One region of the Lysinibacillus sp. SGAir0095 genome, then DNA from elsewhere that is predicted to be linked to it. Evidence: riboswitches for the same ligand, from Rfam matches in the RefSeq annotation. Region 1 holds a riboswitch; the other holds the start of a gene.
What was found. A riboswitch is a leader RNA that binds a small molecule or an ion and turns the genes downstream of it on or off. The one in region 1 is predicted to bind cobalamin.
Positions count from the first base shown of each region.

Region 2: another riboswitch for cobalamin. It lies ahead of C1N55_RS04080 (FecCD family ABC transporter permease); the one in region 1 lies ahead of C1N55_RS20665 (S-layer homology domain-containing protein).

Region 1 is NZ_CP028083.1:1,593,308-1,601,161, reverse strand. Features, by position in the region: gene C1N55_RS20665 (S-layer homology domain-containing protein) at 126-3,980, opposite strand; cobalamin riboswitch at 4,158-4,360, opposite strand; gene C1N55_RS07865 (TlpA family protein disulfide reductase) at 4,460-5,161, opposite strand; gene glnA (type I glutamate--ammonia ligase) at 5,349-6,683, opposite strand; gene C1N55_RS07855 (MerR family transcriptional regulator) at 6,734-7,132, opposite strand.
Region 2 is NZ_CP028083.1:796,796-804,649, reverse strand. Features, by position in the region: gene C1N55_RS04095 ((Fe-S)-binding protein) at 1-1,211, opposite strand, end outside; gene C1N55_RS04090 (cob(I)yrinic acid a,c-diamide adenosyltransferase) at 1,519-2,079, opposite strand; gene C1N55_RS04085 (adenosylcobinamide amidohydrolase) at 2,081-3,544, opposite strand; gene C1N55_RS04080 (FecCD family ABC transporter permease) at 3,549-4,532, opposite strand; cobalamin riboswitch at 4,726-4,920, opposite strand; gene C1N55_RS04075 (acyl-CoA dehydrogenase family protein) at 5,014-6,204, opposite strand; gene C1N55_RS04070 (acyl-CoA dehydrogenase family protein) at 6,352-7,854, opposite strand, start outside.

The DNA of each region.
Region 1 (7,854 bases):
ACTCACTCCTTTATGAATAGAGAAAGGGATCGATTCTATCTCATTTCCTTTCGATCCCTTGTTAACTGATAAAATTCTTAGAGTTTGTTGGGGAAAATAAAGTCTAGCAAACTATCATCCCTGATTTACATCATGTCAGTAATATTTAACGTGCGAGTTAAAATAATTGCCATTTGACCCCGTGTTAAATTTCCATTCGGATCAAAAGTACCGTCTTCTTTTCCATTCATAATCCCCATACTGTTTACGATTGCGATACTTTCTGCAAATTGTTTATTAATTTGCTCACTATCTTTAAATGATAGTTCACTAGTTTGTTCTGCCTTTTTGGATACGTATTCTAAAATACGTGCCATCATAGCAGCTGCCTGTTGTCTAGTTATGTTGGCATTTGGGTTAAATGTTGTTGTAGAAGTACCAGAAGTAATACCTGCCTCGTACAATGCTTGAATATGTGTTTCATACCATTGTCCGTCAGTATCCTTAAACTGACCTTCTTCTTCTGGCTGTAAACCTAATGCATTTGCGATTAGTGCAGCAAAATGAGCACGAGAAATTGACTTATTCGGTGCAAATGTACCATCTTCATGTCCTGCAACAACTCCGCGTTTTGATAAATATTCTATTTCTTCTTTATAAATTGTGTTGGAAATATCCTTGAAGGAATTATTTTGAGTACTGATAACAAATAATCCGCTCGATTTAGTTCTAATAGTAACTTGTCCATCCTTCACCGTATGTGGTATTGCTTTATATTGACCATCTAAAAATTGCAGGAAAACAGCATCCTTTGGAATATCTTTTACTGGAGCTGTTATCTTAACGTATTCTTTACCTGTTTTAATAGTTTGAGTTGTACCATCATTTTTTTCAATTTCGAACTGTACTTGGAAAGCCTGCTTACCTTCTGATTCAATCATCTTTGCTACTAAAATAATTTTTTCATCAGATATGTTAGGGATATTTAAACTTGATTTAGGAACTTCCATTTTTGTCCCTTGATTATCCTTTATAACAAGTACATTGCTCTTCTTATCTTTTAGAATTTCAATTAAATCTTTTGAAGAAATCTCTGCTCTTATTTCACCTTCTCTATTCTCTACGGAAATGGTTGATTCCTTTGATTCTGTTTTCCCATCCTCTGGATTAGTACCTGTAGTAGGCGTATCCTCTCCATCTTCAAAATTACCACCAATATCATTACCTAGATCGGTAGTGTATAGCCACTCAATCTTATCTCCAGGTTTAACTGTATAATAGCCTGCACTATAGCTAGGAAATACTCCATTCACTCGATACATCCATCCACTAAGTGGTCCTCTGTCGAATTCAAACAAGCCATTAATTCCTTCTACATAGACTCCATATTCCGTGTTCCGGGTACTTAAGGCAATGTTATATTTCGAAGTTGCGCGAGTTAAAACGTCGATAACCGTGTCACCATCCACCAAGTCAATTTGAGTTACTGGAAGTGGTTTTTCAGTGTTGGATATCACAATTGAAATAGAAGCACTCTCAATTTTTTCTGAGTTATCCGGGTTCCCTGTATCTCCCCCTGGATTTCCCGGGTTACTTGGATTCCCTGTGTTCCCTTCCCCACCAGGATTATTAGTATCTTGATCCTCATCATCATCATCATCATCATCTTCTGGAGACGTCAATGGAACATCGGACATATCGTATAACGGCGTTTGATTATTTAATAATCTATCGTACGCAGCCAAGGCATAGGCTGTTTGTTGCGTTGCCATGATATTAGTTAACCCATTTTTCGGATGAGCAAAACCACCGTCTATTGTGTAGTACGACAATATATTTGTTAAAATTGATGACCCATTCTCTTTAAGAAATCTTTCATCATTTAATCCATCAATTCCGAGTGTTGATAGTGCTACTAATACTTGATCGGCACTTTGAACATTTTCAGAACCCCACGATTTATAGCCACCATTCTCGGTTTGCATCGTTGCTAATTTTGCAACAGCACGGTCAATCGCTTCTTTGACTTCTTGTTTGCTTTGGTATGGTGCTAATGCTTGAATCACCATTCCCGTCATATCAGGATCTGGATTCGTGCCACTTAATGCAAAGCCTCCACCCGATATTTCTTTTTGCAATATAAACTCGATTAACTTGTTACGAGTTGTTCTATTTTCTGTAACAATATCAGGAATCTCATAATTTTGAGTATCCAATGCAATTAGAGCGAAAATTGCACCATTTATTCCTTGTCTTACCACTTTATCAAGATCTGCTAAGTTCTCTACTAAGTTATAGCCACCAACATCTCTAGCGTCTTTTCCGATTGCTGAAAGTGCAATAATTAAACGCGAATATTCCGTATTATTCCCGCTCAAAACACCTTCTTTATCTTGAAGATGGGCAGCTACATTATTGTAATAAGTTTCAAAGTAACCCTCTGGAACTTCATATCCTCCTCGAGCTAAGGCAAAAACATTCCATTCATTGCCAAATTTTGGAGTTGGTGTTATTGATAGTAAATAAGCATTTGAGGATAATAAAGCTTCTTCTATAGTTGGAGAAACTACTATACTAGTGGATGCTTTGACATCTCCACTTTCTGAAGCAGCAGTGATGGTTGCTTTTCCTTTACCAATGGCCCGAATAACGCCATCTACAACTGTAACAACTTTTTCATCACTACTTGACCAGATCACTCGCTCTGTTGCATTTGTTGGTTTTAATGTAACTTTAATAGAAGCAGTATCTCCAACCTTAGGTAATGAAATGTTCTTTTCAGTTAATGTAATTTTTGTTATTAATATTTTTTTGAGTTCTATTAATCGATTTTGCAATTCTTGTAATTTTACAAAATTAGTAACCGCTATTTTTTCAGAGTCACTTAATTTTTCGTATTCATTTGTTGCTTGTACAATTGATTCTTCATGTGTTGCATTAACCATATCGACCTGTGGCAATGTATCAATTTGAGAAATAACATCATGAACACGAACTAATGAATTATAGGCATTTTCTTTTTGAACAAGTATTTCTAAGTTTGTTACAAGTGCTTTTTGTTCTATATTCAAAGCTTCGTAAGCTTGACGGGCATTTTGAATCGCTAATTGGTTTCTTTCACTAATTTCTTCAATCGTTGGAAGCGAAGATATAAGTGAGATAACATTTGCTATCGCTTGATCATCATCATTATCAACCGGACTGCTGGTTTTTGATCCTTCACTATTTACTGGATGTACAGTTATCTTGGTAAATGGACGGTTAATATTACTATACTTTCCTTCACCTCGAACTGCGGTAATTTCATACTCACCTGGTTCAGAAAATTGAAGTGTGACATTACCTTCTGTATCTGTTATATATAGAGATTTTTCGCCATTGATGACAAGCTCTGCATTTTCAATAGGTGCATGATAATCCTGCCAATCCTCATTTTTAAATGCCCCTTGTAAATTCAATGTAATATTTTCATTAATTTCAGATGAATAACCTGGGTGTTCAAAAAATGTATATGGATTGTTCTCCCAATTAGTTGTAAAATACATAACAATCATATCGCCATCTTTAACTTCTTGCTGGCTTACGCCATAATTGGATATAACATGATTATGCGTATACATCCAACCGTCCTGGCTACCGGTACTAAATGTCTCTAAGCCTGCAATATTTGATATATACATGCCTCCGCCAAAATCAAACTCACTGGAGTTTTCGACATCATAACCTGCTTGATCCAATGCTTTAATAATTGCATGAATGGCATAAACAGTAGAATCACCTTCATCCATCGAATCTAGTAGACTACCGTATTCTGAATAAATTTCATTAGCATTTACATCAACCGCTGTTAGTGGAACAATTGTTTCATTTAGCCCCTCAATTCGAACCTGTACAGTTGAACTATCTGTCAGCTCATCAGCGTTTACTGTTACCGGCGAAAATAATGAAAGCGTTAACAAAAATGTTAGAAATACATTCAAGCCTTTTTTAAATAGATCCACTTACCAAAACCCCCTTGTTTCTTTTTTTAGTGAATTGCATGCAAGATAAAATGACAAAATAAAAAACCGCTAGCTCTCAAATTGAGAAATAGCGGAAAATAGAAAAAAGCATATAAAGTACCTATCCATATACCCATTGGTCTATTTGCCGTACATTCTCCTAAATTCCGAAGAGATTTGATACGATCAGAGAAAGGTAGGTCTCCTGGCTTGTGCATCCTTTTACTCTAAGAACCTTCCCATCTACTAGAAGCTTTTTTCTTCGTTTGACAGTGGCATCTTCTTATTTCATCTGCACTTACAGTTGCGGAAACAGCTTCGGCATTTTACCGAATTCCCTATTAAGCTACATGATTAGCACCTTTATCCTGCAATTCTATTCACTTACAATTGAGTATAATCTTAACTATTAGCTTGTTCAAGAACAAATCATAGTGCTTTCATACCTATTTTAGAAATAAGTGGAAATTTCCTTCTTATTAATCTATTAACTTCTCCTCTAACATTTCCTCAGTAACTGGCCCTATAATCTGCTCAACAACCATACCTTCTTCATTTATTATCATACTTGTTGGTATAGTCAGAATTTCGTAATTAATCGAAACGTCCCCCTTTTCATCCAATAAAATCGGGAAACTAATTCCATATTCATAGGCAAACTTTTTTACTTTATCCATGTTCAATTCTAAGTCGGTTGCATTTACTGCAAGAATTACGAGGTTCTCCCTATTGGCATGTTCTTCGTAGAAACGTTGTATAGCAGGCATCTCCTCAACACAAGGCGCACACCAGGTTGCCCAAAAATTAATAAACACCTTTTTCCCCTCTAAATCTGACAATCGAACAGTTTCACCGGTTAAAGTCTTTAATTCAAAATTCGGTGCTTTCACATTGAGTGCTCGTACCTCTGTTTCTTGTTCGTGGTCATCATGATTATGCCCTCCTTCCTCATGATCATGATAAATTTCTGGTTCATCAATCGATCGGTACTCAACCTGTTGTTCACCTTCTTCAACCTCAGGCTCTTGATCAACTGCTTGATTCAAGGATGTTGAATCCTCTTCATCAAATACAACCTCCAATTGATCTTGTTCATTCGTAAAAAGATTTTTCGATATTGTATTAATCAACGCAGCTAAAATGAGTAATGTTAAGCAAATAGAGACAATTTTCTTCGGCAAACCTTCACCTTACTTTCAAACTTATTCTTTTACAAGTATATGAGTGAAATCTAGTAAAATGAGTTGAAGCAAACGATTGACTAATTTGATTTTACCTGTCTTCATAGTTAAGAAAAGAATGAATTTGATCATTCTATATATAGAAAAAACCGTCTCAAAATCGAGACGGTTTACTTCATCTATAAGATTAGTACATTTTTAAATATTGATCACGTTCCCATGGGTGAACAGCTGTACGGAACATATCATATTCAATTTCTTTTGCTTCTTTGAAGTTAGAATAGATGTGTTCACCAAGTGCTGATTTGATTACTTCATCTTGTTCTAAGTAAGAAAGAGCTTCAAGTAGAGAACCTGGTAAACTCTCAATTCCGTTTTCTTTTAACTCAGCAGAATTCATAACATAGATGTTGCGATCAACTGGCGCTGGTGGTGTTAAACCGTTACGGATACCATCCAAACCTGCTTCTAGTAGAACAGCTAATGCTAAATATGGGTTAGCTGATGGATCAACTGAACGTAATTCAACACGAGTAGATAGACCGCGAGACGCAGGGATACGAATTAATGGTGAACGGTTACGAGCTGACCAAGCAATGTAACATGGTGCTTCATATCCTGGAACTAAACGTTTGTAAGAGTTTACTAATGGGTTAGTTACCGCTGTGAATCCTTTTGCATGTTTCATGATACCAGCCATGAATGAGCGTGCCGTATCGGATAATTGCAAATCTGCATTTTCATCGAAGAACACGTTTTTGTCACCGCTAAATAATGAAAGGTTTGCGTGCATCCCAGATCCGTTCACACCGAATAATGGTTTTGGCATGAATGTTGCATGTAACCCATGTTTACGTGCAATTGTTTTAACAACTAACTTGAATGTTTGAATGTTGTCGCAAGCTTCAACTGCGTTTGCATATTTAAAATCAATTTCGTGTTGACCAGGAGCAACCTCATGGTGAGAAGCTTCGATTTCAAAGCCCATTTCTTCAAGTTCTAACACGATATCACGACGGCAGTTTTCCCCAAGATCCGTTGGTGCTAAGTCGAAGTAACCACCATCATCATTTAATTCTAATGTTGGTTCACCTTTTTCATCTAATTTAAATAAGAAGAATTCTGGCTCTGGTCCTAAGTTAAAGCTTGTGAAACCTAGCTCTTCCATGTTAGCTAATACACGCTTCAAGTTTGCACGTGGATCACCAGCAAATGGTGTACCATCTGGGTTTGTAATATCACAGATTAGTCGTGCTACTTTACCTTTTTCCGCAGTCCATGGGAAGATGACAAATGTATCTAAATCTGGTTTCAAATACATGTCAGATTCTTCAATGCGTACGAACCCTTCTATTGATGATCCATCGAACATCATTTTGTCATCTAGCGCTTTATCTAATTGGCTTAATGGAATTTCTACATTTTTAATAGTACCTAGAATGTCAGTAAATTGTAGACGAATGTATTTTACGCCTTCATCTTTCACGATTTGTTTAATATCTTCTTTTGTGTACTTAACCATTTAATCCACTCTCCTAATATTTGAAATTATTAAAAAATTTAAAATATAATCTACTCACCCTTCGCTTGGAAGAAGCGAGATAAATCTCCTTGCCTTAATGAAGCTTTTTGCATGATTTGTGCTTGCTGCATTTCTTCACGTAAAATTGCTCGAAGTTCTGAATCAGAAATTGTCATTTTGTTAGAAGATTTTACATTGTTGTTGTTTTTTCTCATATCGAATACTTTTTTAATTCCTGCCATATTAATTCCCTGGTCAAGAAGTTCACGAATTTCTAACAATGCATCTACATCGTCAAGTGAGAACATTCTACGATTGCCCTCTGATCTTGCAGGTTCAATTAGTTTATGTTCTTCGTAATATCGAATTTGTCTCGCAGTTAACTCCGTTAATTGCATTACCATGCTTATAGGGAGTAACGGCATTGCTCTTCGAAACTCTCGACTCATCCACATCTCCTCCCTTTCATACGTTTATTCTAAACTATGTAACTTATAATAGCAATACCATGTTAGAAAAAATAACATACAAAAATTAGATTTTTTTCATCTAATTTCTAGATGAAACGAAAAACCTACAGCCACTTGGATTCCCCTGTCTTTGATTGCTTATAATGAACTATTTTAAGCAGTTATTTCAATTGATTTATAACAGCAAACTGGTTTCATTTGGTGTTAGGAATTGATTCTTACCTTGGGAAAACTAGTGACACGGCAGCGTTTTTCTAAAACTAAATGGAGTGCTTTACCATTTTAGAGAGGATGATCATGCTGCTCGTTTACCGTTTTCACTTTTGATTTGCAAAGGCGGGGGCTGGGTCGGTTCTCATTGACTTGTTTTTCCTTTTTTCATTCCTTGGCATAATGTAGCCTTTTCGTTGACCAGCTTTATCATATTTAGGGAATTGGGTGACTGAACAGGCTGCTGGCAGACTATTAACTCCTTTTATTTCTTTCTATTGTCCACGACACTGTTTCTCGAGGACTATTAACTCCTCTTCCTCATGTTTATTGTCCACGACACCGCTTATCAAGGACAACGAACTCCTCTTCCTCCTGTCTATTGTCCTCGACTCGCCTTCTCGCGGACCATTAACTCCTCTTTCTCCCGTTTATTGTCCACGACTCACCATCTCGCAGACTATTAGCTCCTCTTCCACACGTCTATTGTC
Region 2 (7,854 bases), 800 kb from region 1:
ATTGTTAAATAACGACGCAGGTCAATAATTTTATCCACATGCTCATTCATTACCGGGCATTGGTCTTCACAGTTACGGCAAGTTGTACATGCCCAAATTTCTTCTTCTGTAATAACATCCCCAATCAATGAAGGACTATAGATGTCTTCAATTACAGCACCCTCTGCCCCAGCTGCCATAGCAAGCTGGTTTCCTTGCGTATTATTAAATGCGAAAGCTGGTACCCATGGTTTTTGTTTTGTTGTCACTGCCCCTGTAAACGTTAGGTGGTCTCGCAGCTTGACGATTAAGTCCATAGGAGAGAGCATTTTCCCTGTTCCTGTTGCTGGACACATATTCGTACAACGGCCACATTCTACACATGCATATAAATCCAGCATTTGCTTCTGAGTGAAGTCAGTAATTTTGCCAACACCTAGAGCCGGCATGTCCGCTTCATCTTCAGCTTCTTCTAATGCAGCAAAGTCAATAGGGCGAAGTGTCCCAATACGATCTTGTCGGTTAGCAACAGCATTTAAAGTACCTGTTATTAAGTGGAAGTGCTTACCTTGTGGAATATAAACAAGGAATGCAAGTAATGCCACTAAATGCGCCCACCACATAACGAAAAATACGACTGCTGCTGCAGTTGGTGACATCCATTGGAAAGCCCAAGCAATACTTGATGCAACCGGTTCCGCTAATGTTAAAGCATGTCCATGCCAAATAAGTGCCATACCGTTGCCTATTAAAGTGGCGAACATTAACACACCTAAAAACAAATAGACTAAACCGTTTTTAAAGCCTCGTTTAAGTCGAACTAGCTTTTCCATGTAACGACGATAAAACGCGACAGCCACTGCAACTAAAATAACTAATACTACAATCTCCTGGAAGAATGTAAATACAGGATATAATCCACCAAGTGGCAGATGTGAATCCGGTGCTAGTCCCTTCCAAATTAAATCTATTGCTCCTAATTGAACTAATAAGAATCCGTAGAAAAAGGCAACATGGACCAAGCCCATTTTTTTATCTTTTAGAAGCTTGGATTGTCCAAAAACCTTTTCTGCCAAATCTCCAATTCGTTCTTTCAGCTTTAACTCAAACTCTTCTTTTCTCCCAAGTTGAATGAACTCATAGCGTGTTTTAAGTAAATAAAAGAATAGTCCCAACGCGTATAAAACAACCGCTGCAAATAACACCCAGTTTGCAATAAGCAATCCATTCATATTTTCTCCCCCTTTTCCCTTTTTCCCCTTTGTTTAAAAAACTTACTTGAGCAGTCTTAAAATATTCTATAATATTATTCAAAAACCCTCTTTTTTATGTCTCTATTGTAAATTATGAATGAGCATTCAGTCAATGCGTTGTTCGAATATTTCTAATAATTTATTGATATATTGTTAATTATACTTATTTTTTCTACTAGTTTAATTCGTTAACACTATAATAGCAGTGCTATTTCCTTAATAACAGAAATGAATATATAGAAAAAAAAAAAAAACAATCCCGTTCAGAAGGATTGTTTTTTATTGCTTATTTAAATACATCTCCACTACGAATATATTCGATATCTTTGACGTTCGATCGGAAGTTAACCACACGCGCAGCAGCAAAGAAGTAATCCGATAAACGATTTAGATATTTTTGTACAATCACATGCACATCCTCTACTTCGTTTATCAGCGTGACAACTCGACGTTCAGCTCTACGTGTAACTGTACGAGCAATGTGGAGAGTTGAGGCAGCTGGTGTCCCCCCTGGCAGGATAAATCTTTTCAAAGGTGGAGCTTCATCTGAAAGTGCATCAATTCTTTTTTCCAACACTTCTATAGATGCTTCCTGCAATGTATATTTACGTTCTTTCATGACATTTGCCAAATCACCGCCACAATCGAACAACTCATGCTGAATTGTTTCAAGATCTTCGAGTAAGTCTTTGAAAACAGCTGGGTCTAATTCTGTTACAGCCTTGCCAATAAATGAATTTAGCTCGTCGATTGTGCCATACGCCTCTACACGCAAATCATCCTTACTAACGCGTCCTCCCATTAAACTCGTTTTGCCTTTATCCCCTGTTTTTGTGTAAAGTTTCATACTATCTATCCCCTTTTCGATAAGATTGAATCGCTTCTACGGTCGCTTCAAATACGCCTCTACCAATTACTTGACCGACCTCAGTAATTGGTCCTCCATATTGCATTAACTCCCCTGACTGCGTTGCGGCGATCAGTAAACTATCTGTTGGTGTCCCTGTCGCAATTGTATTGGAAACTAAATCGTATACCTCTTCATGCTGAAGTGCCTTCGATTTGCTTTCTGTTGCTGTCATCATCGCTTGCACAAAAGCTTCATCAGATAATTTTCCATTAATAATTACCCACGTATTAATGGTTCCGACATAAGAGGAATTGTTACGTCTATAACTTTGTGAAACGTCAATGGCATTGCCAACTCCAGCGGTTACTACAACGAATACTTCACCAGAGGAAATCCCATATTTCTTAATTACAGCACCTTTGGTATCAACAGCAGTCATCATTCCAACCGTATTTGTTGGAGAAAATCCTTCATTTATTAAATACTGAAAATATTCTTCCTTTACATGCTCAATATCATAATCCGGGTTTACTGTCCGATTGATGAAGCTCGCATACCAACCCATTCCCGCATTATGTACTGCCGATGAAAGCACCCTTAAAGGAAAATCGGATTTAAATTCAACATATTCATCTTTTATTGTTAAATGCCCTTCTGTAATCACTTTTTCTTCAGCTTGTTCTCGTAATTCAGGTAAAATTGTCATTTGCGGCTTTGGTTGTTCGGGATGTGCTTGTATAGAAATCCCTGTATCATAAACAGCCATAATTTGTTCTTCAAGTAATACCTCATGTGGGGCACCATTAGCTCTGACTTTACCCTTTTCCATTAAAAGTATTTCATCACAGTAGAGTGACGCCAGGTTAATATCATGGAATACGGAAACAACTGTTAAATTATTTTCGGTAACTTCCTTACGGATCATATCTAATATTTGCTTTTGATGTGCAATATCTAAATGATTTGTCGGCTCATCAAGTAACAGTAAACTTGAGGCCTGTGCAAGTGCTTGTGCAATGAAAACTCTTTGCTGCTCCCCACCGGATAGAAATTCCAAATAGTGATTTTCATATTTTTGGATATCCGTCTGCTGCATTGCCTTTTTTACTGCACTTTCATCTTCTGCTCCCCAACTTGAGAAGAAGCCTGATTGATGTGGGTACCGGCCAATTGACACGGTATCACGAACTGTACTCGAAAAGGCTGTTGCATGTAGTTGAGGTAAGATCGTCATTTTTCTTGCTAACTCACGAGTTGAGTATTCACCTATTTCTGCTCCATCTATGTGGACCGTTCCAAAAGTAGGACTCATTATGCCACTGATTACCTTTAATAAGGTTGACTTTCCGCATCCATTTGGTCCTAGAATTCCAACCATTTTGCCTTTTTCTACTTGAAATGTAATATTTGATAGAATGGGGGTTGCTCCGTAACCACCTGAAATATTTTGAACCTGTAGCATATCTTCACCCCCTGCTTCTTCGTTGTTTAAAGAAGATATATGAAAAGACAGGTGCGCCAATAAAGGCTGTAATCACACCAATTGGCAATTCTGATGGTGTGATAATCGTCCTAGAGACCAGATCACAAATAATCAACAGACTTGCTCCATTTAAAAAGGATAAGGTCAATAAATGACGATGATCCGTTCCCCAAAGCATACGCGTCATATGAGGAACGACTAACCCAACAAAGCCAATGGTACCAGATACTGCAACTGCGGCTCCCGTAAGCATCGAACCTCCAGTTAAAATCGCATACTTCCTAAACTTTACGTTTACACCCAAGGCCTGTGCTCGTTCATCACCATACATCATTGCATTTAATTCTCTTCGGTTAAGCCACAAAAGTATGACCCCAATCAAAACAAAGGGCAAAATCATTTGGACATATGGCCATCCACGCATAGATACACTGCCAAGTAACCAGCTTGTAATTTCACGTAGCTGTTGGCCAGTAAGCGCAATCATTAACGAAATACACGATCCCAAAAATGAACTGAATATTACTCCAGTTAAAATAAGTGTTTCCATTTTCATGGAGCGATCGATGAAACGGGCAAAGGTTAATACGAGAAGCATCGTCAAAAATGCCCCAACCATGCCGAAAAGTGGCAGGGTGTATGTCCCTATTACAGGTATTGAAAGACTAAAGAAAATTGTTGCCACTGCACCAACAGAAGCTCCTGAAGAAATTCCAAGCGTATATGGATCAGCTAAAGGGTTTTTTAGCAACCCTTGAAAGGCTGCCCCTGCAATTGCTAATGAGGCGCCGATCAGACCTGCTAATATAACGCGAGGCATTCGAATGCCCCATAAAATACTGTAAGCACTGGGATTTGTTTCGTCATCCCATAATGTTGAGATGGGGACATCTGCTGAACCAATGGACACCCCAAGCCAAATGCTAACTAACAAAATAACTATTGATGAACTATAAGCAAGCATCATTCTTTTTTTCACAATGTTACCTCAAGACTATTCTTTACATTATTATATTTTTTAGTAGAAATTAAAATCGTTTTTATCATATTGTTTTTCTTGCCATTTCACAAAAATAAAAAGCCTCCCTAGCCAAAATAGGGAGACGGTTCAGTAATTGATATCATTACAATCCTTGTACTCCCCCTATCCTCGTAAGGTGTGAATCTATCATCATAAAGGCAGGTCTCCTGGCTTATGTTCATCGTGCTCCCTTCCTTCCCATTACACACTTCTTGTAACAGTGGATTGCAGGGCCACTCCCATTTACAGTTGCGGGACAGCGTTGGACTTTCACCAACTTCCCTTTTACTCTTTTTGCTAGTCTAGCAAAAAGACCTTTACTACTTATGAAATTATTTCTTTCTATTATACTTTAATTATGGAAAAGAATGTATAAAACTTTCGCTTTCATTGCTTGATGAAAAACAAAGCCTCCTAATCTATCGTATCAGTCATTTTGTTTCAGAACTAATTCAGCTAATTTCTTAATTGTTAAATCATCCATTGGTGGGTTATGGAGACCCGCTCGTACATCACGGTAATAACGCTGAAGCGGATTTGTGCGTTGCAGACTCTTTGCGCCTACAACTCGCATTGCTTTATCCACTACAGTGATGGCAGCATTGGTTACTGTATGTTTAGCCACGTTTACTGCATTGACAATTACTTCACCTTCCGCTACCGTTAACGTTCTACCATTTTGTTCTCTATTTTTTAAATCCACATAGCTTTGTGCTGCACCATACAAAGCGAAGCGTGCTTTAGCTAGCTCCAGTTCAATTTCTCCAAGTAACGCTTGAACATTCGGTAATGATGCAATTGTTCCTTGAATGCTATTTGGTGAATGGGTATTTGCAAATTGTATGGCATAATCACGTGCTGCCTGTGCAATTCCTAAGTATGTTGCAGGAATGACCAGTAGCCACCCATTCAATTTAAAGCCAGTCGTATAGTTAGGAACTTCAACTAGATCTGATTCTTCTAATTGCACTTCACTTAATACAAAATCATGACTACCTGTTCCCCGCATCGCAATAACATCCCACGTCTCTTCAATAGTAATACCTGGTGTATCTTTATGTATTAAGAAGAAACCGATTTTTTCCTCTTCCTCAATCCATGCCGAGGTTAAAAAGTAATCTAGCTCGGGTAATCCAGTTGTATAACTTTTACGTCCAGTAATTACCCACTTGTCACCATTTCGTTTTGCTGTAGTTCCAGGACGCCCTCCTCGAATGGGGCTACCTGTTGCTGCTTCACTTACCGCCCTATTGATGATTGCGCCTTTTTCTACCGCTTTAGCAAAGTTCTCTAGTTTCACAGGTTCCCAGTATTTATTTTCAAATAACTCACCTACCGTTAATACCGTCCAACCTATGGAAAGTGCAGTACTTCCGTCGTAGCTCGCCAGTGTTTCCTGTATTAAAATCGCATCATAAACACTAAAACCCTCTCCCCCTAATTCTTTTGGTAGAGTAATTTTTGTATAGCCAATTTCTCTTAGCTTCTGTATATGTTCATGAGGAAAGACAGATTGCTCATCAATTTGTTGGGCATTGTTTTTAAATTCCTCTTTTAAGGATGCCAATTTTTCTAACCATTTCCTTTGTTCCTCCGTTTTAATAAATAGACTTTTCAAATGATCATCTCCTCATTTAACGAAATCCGTACTACATCATACAGCCATTTTACTTTTTGGATCTTCCATCCGTCAATTCTTACTAACTTAATATGAATTATAAAATGAAAAAGAGCGCCATTTCAAAATGGAGCTCTCTTTTTAATATTAGATTATTTCATGAAAGTATTGGACCGTAATCATTGGATCACCTAGTTTACGCAGCTTCCAAGTTTCTTCTAGATATATCTCAGCTAGTTTTTCAAATTTCCCTCCGTGTTGACTTGCCCATTCAACAGCAATGACACTTTCATAAATAAGTGCCATTTTTTCCGCAATCCCTTTTGCTTCATAGGTTTGGGCAGCATCATCTAGAGTAATAAATAGCTGTAATTGTTTTTCAATTTCATTTAATTGATTTTCAACGATTTGTTTCAAGTTTGATGCCGGGATATCCTGTAATCTATTGTTCATTTCTTCAACAAAAAGAATGTGTGCTTCATATTTTTTAAATAAACGAATAACATCCAATGCTAAAATATTCGCTGTTCCTTCCCAAACCGTTAACACTTGTGCATCCCGTAATAATCTTGGTGTGACAAAGTCCTCGATATAGCCATTCCCTCCATGAAGTTCGATGGCCTCACTTGCAAATTTCACCGCTTGTTCTGCTGTTTCCTTCTTCAAGATAGCAATGTACAAACGATTTAAAATGGTTTCTTTCGAAGACCCCCTCCCCTGAGTAATACGATCATACTGTTGAATTAAATCAAATGTAGTAGCCACTTCCACATGTAGTTTCGCTGCAAATTTTGCTAAGGAATCCTGAATCATTGGATAATTTGTTAAGCTTTTGCCGAAAGCCTCACGATTTGATACATAATGCTTCGCTTCTAGAAATGCTCGTCTCATAATCCCGATGGAAGCAATGGCATTACATATTCTGGATAGATTTAAAGCTTCGAGCATATAGTAAATTCCTTTACTTGGGTCCCCAACAATATAGGCATGAGCTCCATCAAACTCAACTTCCCCGGATGGCACTGCTCGAACGCCTAATTTATCCTTTAATCGTCGAATTCGAAGTCCATTTACTGAGCCATCTTCTTTTTTCCAAGGTACAGCGAAAAGTGTTAATCCCTTTGATCCTGAGGGTGCGTTTGCTATACGGGCCAATACCATGGCCACCCCACACATCCCTGCATTTGAAGCAAAGTATTTTTCTCCATATAATCGATAGTTTTCGCCATCAAAACGGGCCTCGACCACATTTGCACCTACATCAGAGCCACCCTGACGTTCCGTTAAGAAGGTAGCCCCCTCAAATAATTCCACATCTCCCGTTGAACAGACATGCGGAAGGAAGCGTGCCCTTAATTCCTCACTTGCATAATGATCCAGTAAATAGGCTGTTGCCATTGTTAAAGTCACAGGACAATAAAAACCAGGTTCAGAATGAGAAAGCAAATAGCCTTGTGCAAAACTATAAACATAGTTTCCCTTTTTTCCCAACTGCGGAATTTCTTTATGGACATAGCCAACGATTCCTGTGTTATAGGATTGCTTGATGGTTTTTTTATACCCTTCATTGACCCATACTTCTGAAATTTCCTCTCCATAACGATTATAGCGTTTGAGGCGAGGCTCTCCTTCCCGGTCTGTATGCTTTGC